3 regions of the Frateuria sp. GZRe12 genome follow, and region 2 is predicted to be linked to each of the others. Evidence: predicted binding sites of a transcription regulator. Region 2 holds the regulator's gene; each other region holds the start of a gene.
What was found. The regulator FliA, encoded in region 2, starts transcription of late flagellar genes. The targets are predictions, from matches to a motif close to TAAAGTTTNNCNNNCNNNGGCCGATAA.
Positions count from the first base shown of each region.

Region 1: a site for FliA is predicted at 1,092-1,118, ahead of motA (flagellar motor stator protein MotA). Genes of this name have one in related genera too.
Region 3: a site for FliA is predicted at 1,618-1,644, ahead of ACFWZ4_RS10370 (HDOD domain-containing protein). Genes of this name have one in related genera too.

Region 1 is NZ_JBHZGI010000003.1:196,820-200,091, forward strand. Features, by position in the region: gene secF (protein translocase subunit SecF) at 1-914, shown strand, start outside; gene motA (flagellar motor stator protein MotA) at 1,159-2,028, shown strand; gene motB (flagellar motor protein MotB) at 2,025-3,092, shown strand; gene ACFWZ4_RS09465 (GNAT family N-acetyltransferase) at 3,268-3,272, opposite strand, start outside.
Region 2 is NZ_JBHZGI010000007.1:127,180-130,451, reverse strand. Features, by position in the region: gene ACFWZ4_RS14945 (chemotaxis protein CheA) at 1-122, opposite strand, end outside; gene ACFWZ4_RS14940 (protein phosphatase CheZ) at 139-780, opposite strand; gene ACFWZ4_RS14935 (chemotaxis response regulator CheY) at 777-1,184, opposite strand; gene ACFWZ4_RS14930 (RNA polymerase sigma factor FliA) at 1,234-2,040, opposite strand; gene ACFWZ4_RS14925 (MinD/ParA family protein) at 2,042-2,986, opposite strand; gene flhF (flagellar biosynthesis protein FlhF) at 2,983-3,272, opposite strand, start outside.
Region 3 is NZ_JBHZGI010000003.1:400,749-404,020, forward strand. Features, by position in the region: gene ACFWZ4_RS10365 (hypothetical protein) at 41-559, shown strand; gene ACFWZ4_RS10370 (HDOD domain-containing protein) at 566-1,576, opposite strand; gene ACFWZ4_RS10375 (LLM class flavin-dependent oxidoreductase) at 1,770-2,762, shown strand; gene ACFWZ4_RS10380 (hypothetical protein) at 2,825-3,217, opposite strand; gene ACFWZ4_RS10385 (hypothetical protein) at 3,266-3,272, opposite strand, start outside.

The sequences.
Region 1 (3,272 bases), on a different contig from region 2:
TCGTCATCGCGGCGCTGCTGATGATCGCGTCGGTGGGGCTGCTGCTCACCCGCGGCCTCAACTACGGCCTGGACTTCACCGGCGGCATCTCGGTCGAGGTCAAATACGACCGCACGATCGACATCGGCGATGTGCGCACGGCGCTGGACGAGGCAGGCATCGAGAACCCGGTCGTGCAGAGCCTGGGCGGTTCGCGCCAGGTGCTGATCCGCCTGCAGCCCAAGGCTGACGGCAAGGACGGCGCGGCCCCCGGCGAGAGCGCCTCGGCGCGTGCCGACAAGGTCGCCGCCAGCGTCATGGCCGCGCTCAAGAAGGAGCGCCCGGACGCGGTGGAAAGCAGCCACAGCTTCGTCAGCCCGCAGGTGGGTGACGAGCTCAAGAGCGACGGCTCGATCGCAGCGATCTTCGTGATCATTGGCATCGGCGTGTACCTGTGGATCCGCTTCGAGCGCCGCTTCGCGATCGCGGCGCTACTGACCGAAGTGCACGACACGCTGGTCACCCTCGGCGTGATCTCGCTGGTACAGCGCGAATTCGACCTGACCGTGCTGGCGTCGGTGCTGGCGGTGATCGGTTACTCGATCAACGACAAGGTGGTGGTATTCGACCGCATTCGCGAGCTGTTCCGGCTCTCGCGCAAGGCCGAACCGGAAGAGGTCCTCAACCGTTCGATCAATACCACACTGTCGCGAACCATCATCACCTCGTTGTTCACCGGCATCACGATGGCCGCGCTTTACTTCATCGGCGGTCCCCAGGTGCACGGCTTCGCCATCACCATGCTGATCGGCATCGTGGTCGGTACGCTGTCCTCGATCTTCGTGGCCAGCCCGATCCTGCTTTGGCTGGGCGTGTCCAAGAAGGACCTGATGCCGCAGACCAAGGACAACCCGGAGCTTGCGCGGCGGCCCTGAGTTGCCCGTATCCCGCCAAAAAAGCCCGGCCATGTGCCGGGCTTTTTTTTGGTCTTTCGCGAGGTCGGTCCCATACGCCCTTCGGACAATGTCCCGCCGAGGCGGGAAGGCGCCTCACGGGCAAACCGGGCTCCAGGTGGCCGCAGCAACGGTGATCCCGTTCGCAGCTTCGCCCGTTCAATTTTTCCGCCAGTCGACCGATAACCCGGAGTGATTGGAAGGCGTCGCGCGCCCGGAGTGGGAAATGCTGGTTCTGGTTGGAACGTTGGTCGTCATCGGCTGCGTGCTCGGCGGCTATGTGATGTCGCATGGACAGCTGCTGGCGCTGTGGCAACCCTACGAGCTGCTGATCATCTTCGGGGGCGCGATCGGCGCTTTCCTGACGGCCAATTCCAGCAAGGTCGTCAAGGCGGCCCTGAGCGAGGCGGCGGCCCTGGTGAAGGGGCCGAACTACAAGAAGCAGGACTACGTCGACCTGCTGGCGTTGCTGTATGACATCTTCGGCGTCATGCGCAAGGAAGGCGTGCTCGGGATGGAGTCGCACATCGAGGATCCGCAGTCGAGCTCGGTGTTTTCGGCCTACCCGCGGTTGCTTCGCGAGCACCACCTGGTCGAGTTCATCACCGACTGCCTGCGCCTGATCGTGGGCGGCAGCATGGAGCCGCATGAGCTGGAAGCGTTGCTGGACGCCGAGGTCGAGAACCACCATCACGAGGCGGAGGCGCCGGCGCAGGCAGTGGCCAAGATGGCAGACGCATTGCCGGGCTTCGGCATCGTCGCGGCGGTGCTGGGCATCGTCACCACCATGTCAAACCTGGGCGGAGACACCTCGCGTATCGGCGAGCACATCGCCGGCGCGCTGGTCGGCACCTTCCTGGGCATCCTGCTCTGCTACGGCTTCATCGGGCCGGTCGCGGCGGCGATGGAAAGCCGCGTGCGCGAGGACGGCAAGGCTTTCGAGTGCGTCAAGGTGGCGCTGATGGCCAATCTGCGCGGCTACAACCCGAAAGTTTCGGTGGAGTTCGCGCGCAAGGCGCTCTCGGCGCACTCGCGCCCCAATTTCCAGGATCTCGAGGACCACCTCAAGGGCGCCCGCGCCGGAGCCGGCGCATGAGCGAAGGAGGCGGCCCGCCGATCATCATCAAACGGGTGAAGAAACAGGCGCACGGCCACCACGGCGGCGCCTGGAAGGTGGCCTACGCCGACTTCGTAACGGCGATGATGGCGTTCTTCCTGGTGATGTGGATCCTTGGTGCCGGCACGCGCGAGCAAAAGGCCGCGATCTCCGAATACTTCCGCAATCCCAGCATGACGCCGGGCAACGCCACCGTTGCGCCGCCAGGTCGCATGGGCCCCGGCGGCGCCAGCGACGCGGCGGTACAACTGGGCGGCGCAATGGATCTCTCGCACGGGCCCGGCAAGGACCGCCACAACGGCCCATCCGCCCCGGTTTCCAAGGAGGCGATCGAAAAGCGCGCGCGCGAACAGGAAAAGGCGCGCCTGCAGGAGCTGATGCAGCAGTTGCATGCCGCGATCCAGAACAGCCAGGCGCTCGCGCCATTCAAGGACCAGCTGCTGCTGGACATCACCTCCGAAGGCCTGCGCATCCAGATCGTGGACAAGCTCAACCGGCCGATGTTCGACCTGGGCAGCGCACAGTTGAAGGATTACACCCGCGCCATCCTGGGTGAGCTCGGCACCTTCATCAACCGCGTGCCCAACCGCGTCAGCATCACCGGACACACGGACGACGCGCCGTACGCCAACGAGCGCGACTACAGCAATTGGGAGCTTTCCACCGACCGTGCCAACGCGGCCAGGCGCGCGTTGCTCGCAGGCGGCATGACCAAGGGCAAGACCGCGCGTGTAGTCGGCCTGGCGGCCTCGGTGCCGCTGGACAAGGCGCACCCGGACAATCCGATCAACCGACGGATCAGCATCATCGTGATGACCAGGGAGGCCGAAGCGGCGGCCTTGTCGCAGGATGTGGTCGACGCCCACCCCACGCAGGACCCACCCACCGCTTCGGTGCAGGCGCCGCCCACGCCGACGACAGGTGCGACGCGTGTTTCCGCGCATCCCGAGGTCACGATGCCCGCCGGCGTCTCCCTGCCGGCTGCGCCGGTCGCCGCCACGGCGTTGCCGGTGCCGCCCACGCTGCGTCCGGCTGGCCGCTAGGCGCCGCCTCGCGTAGGAGCCCACTCGTGGGCGACGATCTGCCAAGGCAAAAAATCCGCGCGCCGACAGCGGGAACAAAAAACCATCCCGCCCAAACACTCTCCTTGAAGGAGAAAGCTCCAAGGCCTGGGGACGTGCGCACGAGGCCGGCCGCCAACCGCCCGGCGACTGATACCTAGG
Region 2 (3,272 bases):
AGCAGGTCGGCGTCGCGCGGGCTGGCCTCCAGCTCGACCAGCTGTTCCGACAGGCGCTCGACCAGTTCCCCGGCCTCGACCAGGAAATCGTCGCGCAGTTCGGCGTCGAGCGAGGGATCCATGCTCATCCCGCCGCGCTCAGAAGCCGAATTCGCTGAGCAGCCGGTCCGCCTCGTCCTGGCCGGAGATCTTCTCCACCACCGGCGGCGGCTCGCGCCCGGACAGCGCGCCGGTCAGGCGGACCAGCTCCAGCAGCGACGACTCCACCGACTCGATGAAATTGACCACCTTCTTGATGCGCTGGCCGGAGAGGTCCTGCCAGGACTGCGCCATCACCATGTCGTTGAGGCCTTCGCGGCAGGCGCCGGCGAAGTTGCCGGCCTGGCGCGCCAGGTCCGCGACCGGATCGTACGGGGCGGCCGAGGCGAGCACCTGTTCGGCGCTCTGCGCCAGCGCGTCGGCCTCGGGGCTCATGCGTTCGGCGAAATCGATGCTGCGATGGGCCGCCTGGGCGCTCATCTCCAGCACGTCGTTCAGATGTTTGCGCACGTCGGCGACCCTGCCCGGCACGCCTTCGTGCGCCAGGTCGTTGCCGAGCCGGCTGACCGCGCCATGCAGGTCGCGCGCGAGCAGGCCCAGCGCGCGGAACAGGTGCTGCTCGCGCTGGCGCACCAGTGCATCGAGCGCGTGCTCGAACGCGGCGCCGTCTTCGCTGTTGAGCAGGTTCTGCAGCTCCTGCGGCAGCGCGGTTTCGTCGAAGGTGGAAAGCACGGCGCTCATGCGCTGGCCCCCGCGGCGGCGAGGCGCTCGAAGATCTTGGTGAGCTTCTCCTTCAGCGTGACCGCGTTGAACGGCTTGACGATGTAGCCGTTCACGCCCGCCTGGGCCGCGGCGATGATCTGGTCGCGGTTGTTCTCCGCCGTGACCATCAGCACCGGCAGGCCCTTGAGCGAGGGCTCGGCGCGGATCGCGCGCAGCAGGTCGATGCCGGTCATGTTGGGCATGTTCCAGTCGGTCACGACCATGTCGAACGGCTGGCTCTTGAGCATGGTCAGCGCGTTGTTGCCGTCGTCGGCTTCCTGGATCAGCGTGTTGGTGAAGCCCAGCTCCACCAGCAGGTTCCTGACGATGCGCCGCATGGTGGAGAAATCGTCCACCACGAGGATTTTCATGTTCTTGTCCATTGGTTCCTCTGGTAGGGAATGGGGATCGAAGGGTCGGAAGTCGAAGGGGTCAGCGGGAGACGGAACGGTCGGAGGAAGCGCGGCGGCCCTTGCCCTTGCGGGTGCCGGTTTCCGGCTCCCCCTGCACGCCGTCGCGCCAGTCGCCCATGCGCGCACGCAGCCGCACGATCGCCTGGCCATGGATCTGGCACACGCGCGACTCGGTCACGCCGAGCACGGCGCCGATTTCCTTGAGGTTCAATTCCTGCTCGTAGTACAGCGACATGACCAGCTGCTCGCGCTCGGGCAGGCCGGAGATGCCGTCGATCAAAGCCTGGCGCAGGCCCTCCTGCTCGATGCTCTCGGCCGGCCCCAAGGCCCCCTGGTCGACCACGTCGAAAGCCGGCGCGCCGTCGCCGTCGTCCGGCGCGGTGAGGCTGAGCAGGCGCGCGCTGGCGGCGTCTGCGAGGATCTGGTGATAGTCCTCCGCGCTCACGCCGAGGCGCTTGATGACTTCGGCATCTTCGGCGTCGGCGCCGGTCTCGATCTCGATCTGGCGCACCACCTCGGCGACTTCGCGCACCTTGCGATGCACCGAGCGCGGGGTCCAGTCGGTCTTGCGCAGTTCGTCCAGCATGGCCCCGCGGATGCGGATGCCGGCGTAGGTCTCGAAGCTGGCGGCGCGGTCGGTGGCGTAGTGCCGCGCGGCCTCGAGGAGGCCGATCATGCCGGACTGGATCAGGTCGCCCACGTCCACGCTGGGGGGAAGACGACCCATCAGGTGATAGGCAATACGACGCACCAGTGGCGCGTGCTGGCGCACCAACTCATCTGCACTCTGTTTTTGCAGCTGGAGATATTCCGATGCCACGCTCATGTCACCACCCCGACGCCGTCACGGCCTGGCCACCGAAAAATGCGATGCGGTCCAGGCCCGCGCGCGCGGGTTCCTCCCAGTTATCGACCGCACCTGCCAATTGCTTGAATGCCTGCGACGAACGCGCCGCCGGCCACATGTCCACCACCGCGTTCTGGCGCCGGATGGCCTGCTTGAGCCGCTCGTCCTGCGGCACGAAACCCATGAAGTCCAGCACCACGTCCAGGAAGCGGTCGCTGACCTTGGCCAGCTTCTGGTGCAGCGCGCGGGCCTCGCCCAGGTTGCGCACCAGGTTGGCGACGAAGCGGAAGCGACGCACGCCGAAGTCGCGGGAGAGGACCTTGATCAACGCGTAGGCGTCGGTGAGCGAGGCCGGCTCGTCGCAGACCACCAGCACCACGTCGTCGGCCGCCGCGGCGAACATCGCCACGTTGTCCGACAGGCCCGCGGCGGTGTCGACCAGCAGGTAGTCGGGCGGCCGCGGCAACTCGTCGAACGCGCGGATCACCGCGGCATGCTCGCCGTTGCCCAGCTGCGCCAGGCGCCGCGCGCCGGAGCCGCCGGGGATAACCTTCAGCCCGTGCGGGGCGTCCAGTACCAATTCTTCCAGCGTGGCCGTGCCGTCCAGCAGGTGGCCCAGGTGGCGCGAGGGCGCCAGGCCGAGCAGCACGTCGACGTTGGCCAGGCCCATGTCGGCGTCCAGCAGCATGACCTCGCGCCCGGCCATCGCCAGGCTCATGCCCAGGTTGACCGCCACGGTGGTCTTGCCCACCCCGCCCTTGCCGCCGGCCACCGCGATCGCGCGGCAGCGGCGGCGCGGCGCGCCTGCGTTGGCCGCCTGGTGCGGCCGGTGCGGTGCGGGCGGCGCGCTGTCGCGCTCGCCCGTGATCGCGTTGAACATGTCTTTCAAGCCCCACGCCTGATTCATTGCAAGGATTCCGCTCATGCCTGGGCCACCATCGTCCCGAAACGCTCGGCCAGCACCGCCTCGTCCGCGGCCGGCGCATTGCCCTTGAGCGCCTGCGCGGCGCGGCACACCAAGAGGCGTGCATCGGCGGCAGCGATGTCCTCGGGCACGCGCTGGCCGTCGGTGGTGTAGTCCAGCGCCAGCTGGTGGCGGATCAGCACCGACAGTGCGCCGCCGAGGCTGGGCGCCTCATCGAGTTTGGTCAGGATCGCCGCGTGCGGCTTGGCCGGCAGGTAGGCGCGCACGGCTTCCTCGAGCGACTGCG
Region 3 (3,272 bases), on a different contig from region 2:
TGTAGATTCGTTTAGGCAATTTGCTCTCGGGGGAGTTCGTATGAAGAAGTTCGCATGGGTGGTCGGCGGTGCATTGCTGCTGGCTGCATGTGGGGGTTCGCAGGACACGCGTGTGCCGGTTGCGCTGGGCAGCCTGGTAACGCCGGCCTCGGCGCCGTGGCTGCAGGTCGAGCAGGATCAACAGGACGTCGAGGTTCGCGGCCTGGAGGATTCGCTCACGCTCAAGCCCGCGCCGCCGGTGTCCGAAGTGCTGCAGTCGCGCCTGCGCCATGCGCTGGAGCCGGCCTATTTCACCGATCTGGTGGTGCATTGCGAGCAGGTCTTCGCCGAGATGCGCGTGGACACCGAGGCCACGCCGGCCAACGTCACGCTCGAGCTGGGCACGCACTGCGCCATCAATGCACGCGGCCTGGGTTCGGACAAGACCTATCACGTCTCCCCGTCCATGCCCGCGCCGACCCGGGGCGACTACGCCATGGCGCTGGCCACCCTGCTGGCCACCGGAGCCGACGACATTGCGCGGCAGTTGCGCACGGACGTGGGATCGACGCCGCACTGATGCCCTTCAGTCCTGTGTCGGCATGAACTGCCGGCGCAGGTCCAGCTGTCCGCGCCGCATGACCGGCGCGGGAAAGCTGTCCGGCCAGGTTGCGCTGTAGTCCAGTTCGGCATCCAGCAGGTCGCGCTCCACCAGCAGCTGCACCATCGCCAGCGGATCGGCGCAGGCCAGCACCTTGCCCAGCGGCGATGCCGGCGCCTGCGGTGCGTTGACGCGTTCGACCAGTGCTTCGATCACGTTGGCCGGCATCTCCCAATGCCGCACCGCGCGCAGCGACAGCCGCGCACCGATGCGCATGCAGCCAGCCAGGAACACCGGCGAGAACGGCCCCAGCGACGGCGGCGCCTCCTGGTCCAGCAGGCGCACGATCGCGCCGGTGCCGGTATGACAGACCATGCCGGCCAGGAACGCCTCGAACGGATCGCAGCCCCCATGCCGGCCGAGGAAGGCGGCGGCATGCGCGCAGCGCTCGGCGTGCTCCCACAGCCATGGCCCGGCCATATGCCCGCGCATGCCCGCGCTGGCCTGCAGGATCGGCTTCATCACGTGCAGCGTGGCGACCCGGCGCAGGGCATCGCGCCCGAGCAGGACCACCGCGTGCTGCAGGCTATGGATCGGCTGTGCCGAACGGAAATGCGCACTGCCGGCCACGCGCATCACTTCGCCCACGAGCACCGGATCGCGGCCGATCAGCGCGGCCAGCTGCGATCCGGCCAGGTTGTCGTTCCTCAGCGCGCGCAGCAGCTGTGGCAGCACGCTGGGCAGGCGCGGCAGCCCGCTGACGTCGAAGCGCTCGCCGATCGCCTCCAGCCGCCGCAACGTGGCCTGCTCGGCTCCGCTGGCGGTATCGCTGACGGCCGCCGGAAGGCCCAGCACGAAGCGATGGAAACGATCCTCCACCACCGCCAGTGGCGGCCCCATCTCGCGCACGGGCACGTCGGCCACCACCGTCACGATCGGCGGGGCGGGGGCAGGGCGGCTCGGAACTTTCCTCGCGGCGAAAAGACGCCGCCACATGGCGATCATCCGGATGCAGGTTCCATGGCGTGCTCCGCGCTGTATCGGCAGTCCGGCAGGGAAATGTAGCCGGCCCATGCACCCTGTTCCTGCCGAGCGCAGGCGCAGCCGGAGAGTCGACCCCCGCCCGCGTGGCACTGGCAATGGCCGCCCCGCGGCCCCACATCCTGGGAACCCTGCGCAGGACCTCCGCATGATCCCATTATCGATACTCGACCTGGCCCCCATCACCGAAGGCAACGATGCAAGCGCCGCCTTCCGCAACACGCTGGACCTGGCCAGGTTGGGCGAGCAACTGGGTTACCGGCGTTACTGGCTGGCCGAGCACCACAACATGCCGGGCATCGCCAGCGCAGCCACGGCGGTACTGATCGGCCACGTCGCCGGCGGCACCTCGACCATCCGCGTGGGCGCAGGTGGCGTGATGCTGCCCAACCATGCGCCACTGCAGGTGGCCGAGCAATTCGGCACGCTGGCCGCGCTGTATCCGGGCCGCATCGACCTGGGACTGGGCCGCGCCCCGGGGACCGACCAGGCGACCATGCGCGCGCTGCGCCGCTACGGCGACGCGGCGGAAACCTTTCCCGACGACGTGCTCGAACTGCTGCACTACTTCGAACCGGCCAGTCCCGGCCAGGCGGTGCGCGCGGTTCCCGGCGCGGGCCTGGACGTGCCCGTCTGGCTGCTGGGCTCCAGCCTGTTCAGTGCGCGCCTGGCCGCGGCGCTGGGACTGCCCTTCGCCTTCGCCTCGCACTTCGCGCCCGATGCCATGGACGCCGCGCTGTCGATCTACCGCCGCGAATTCCGCCCGTCGCCGCGGCTCGCGCAGCCCTACGCCATGCTCGGGATCAACGTGGTCGCAGCCGACACCGATGCGGAGGCCCGCCGCCTGTTTACTACGCAACAGCAAAGCTTCATCAACCTGCGCCGCGGCCAGCCCGGGCTGGTGCCCCCGCCCATCGACGACATCGAGACCTATTGGACACCCACCGAAAAGCTCGGCGTCGAACGCGCGCTCGCATGTGCCGTGGTCGGTGGCCCCGCCACCGTGCAAAAGGGCCTGGCCGACTTCATCGCCCGCCACCAACCCGACGAGCTGATGCTCACCGCCAACATCTTCGACCACGACCTGCGGCGGCACTCCTTCGAACTGGCCATGCAGGCCCGCGAGCAACTCCCGATCTGATACTTCCCGGTAGGAGCGCACCTGTGTGCGCGACCGCGAGTCCCGCGATCGCTCGCCGTGCCTCAAACCCCGCCACGCTCCGGTTCGCCCCGCGCCGCCTGCGCAAACATCCACGCCGATCCTCCGAACAACGCCACGAAGAAGCCATTCAACAACACGATCTCCGCCGGCCCGCTCCAGGGAAGCCCCAGCCCCTCGACCAGCGCGAACGCACCAATCAGCGCCTGCGCAAATGCCATCGCCGCGAGCGCCCGCGCCATCCCCACGGGGTGCAGGCGCGCGATGGCCGCGCCGACGACGCCGATTGCCACTACCCCGAAATACATCCGGTTGGCCGGATCGCCATCGGCCCCGATGATGCCGACCCCCAGACTGAGCCACACCAGGAGAATCGTCGCCACCAGCGCCACGCAGGCGGCGGAACGGAAAGTGTTGAGGTGAACAGGTGCGCGCATGACGTGCCTCCGCTGGGAGCTGTCCGTTTCGCTTCTTCCACGCAAGGCTCAGGCC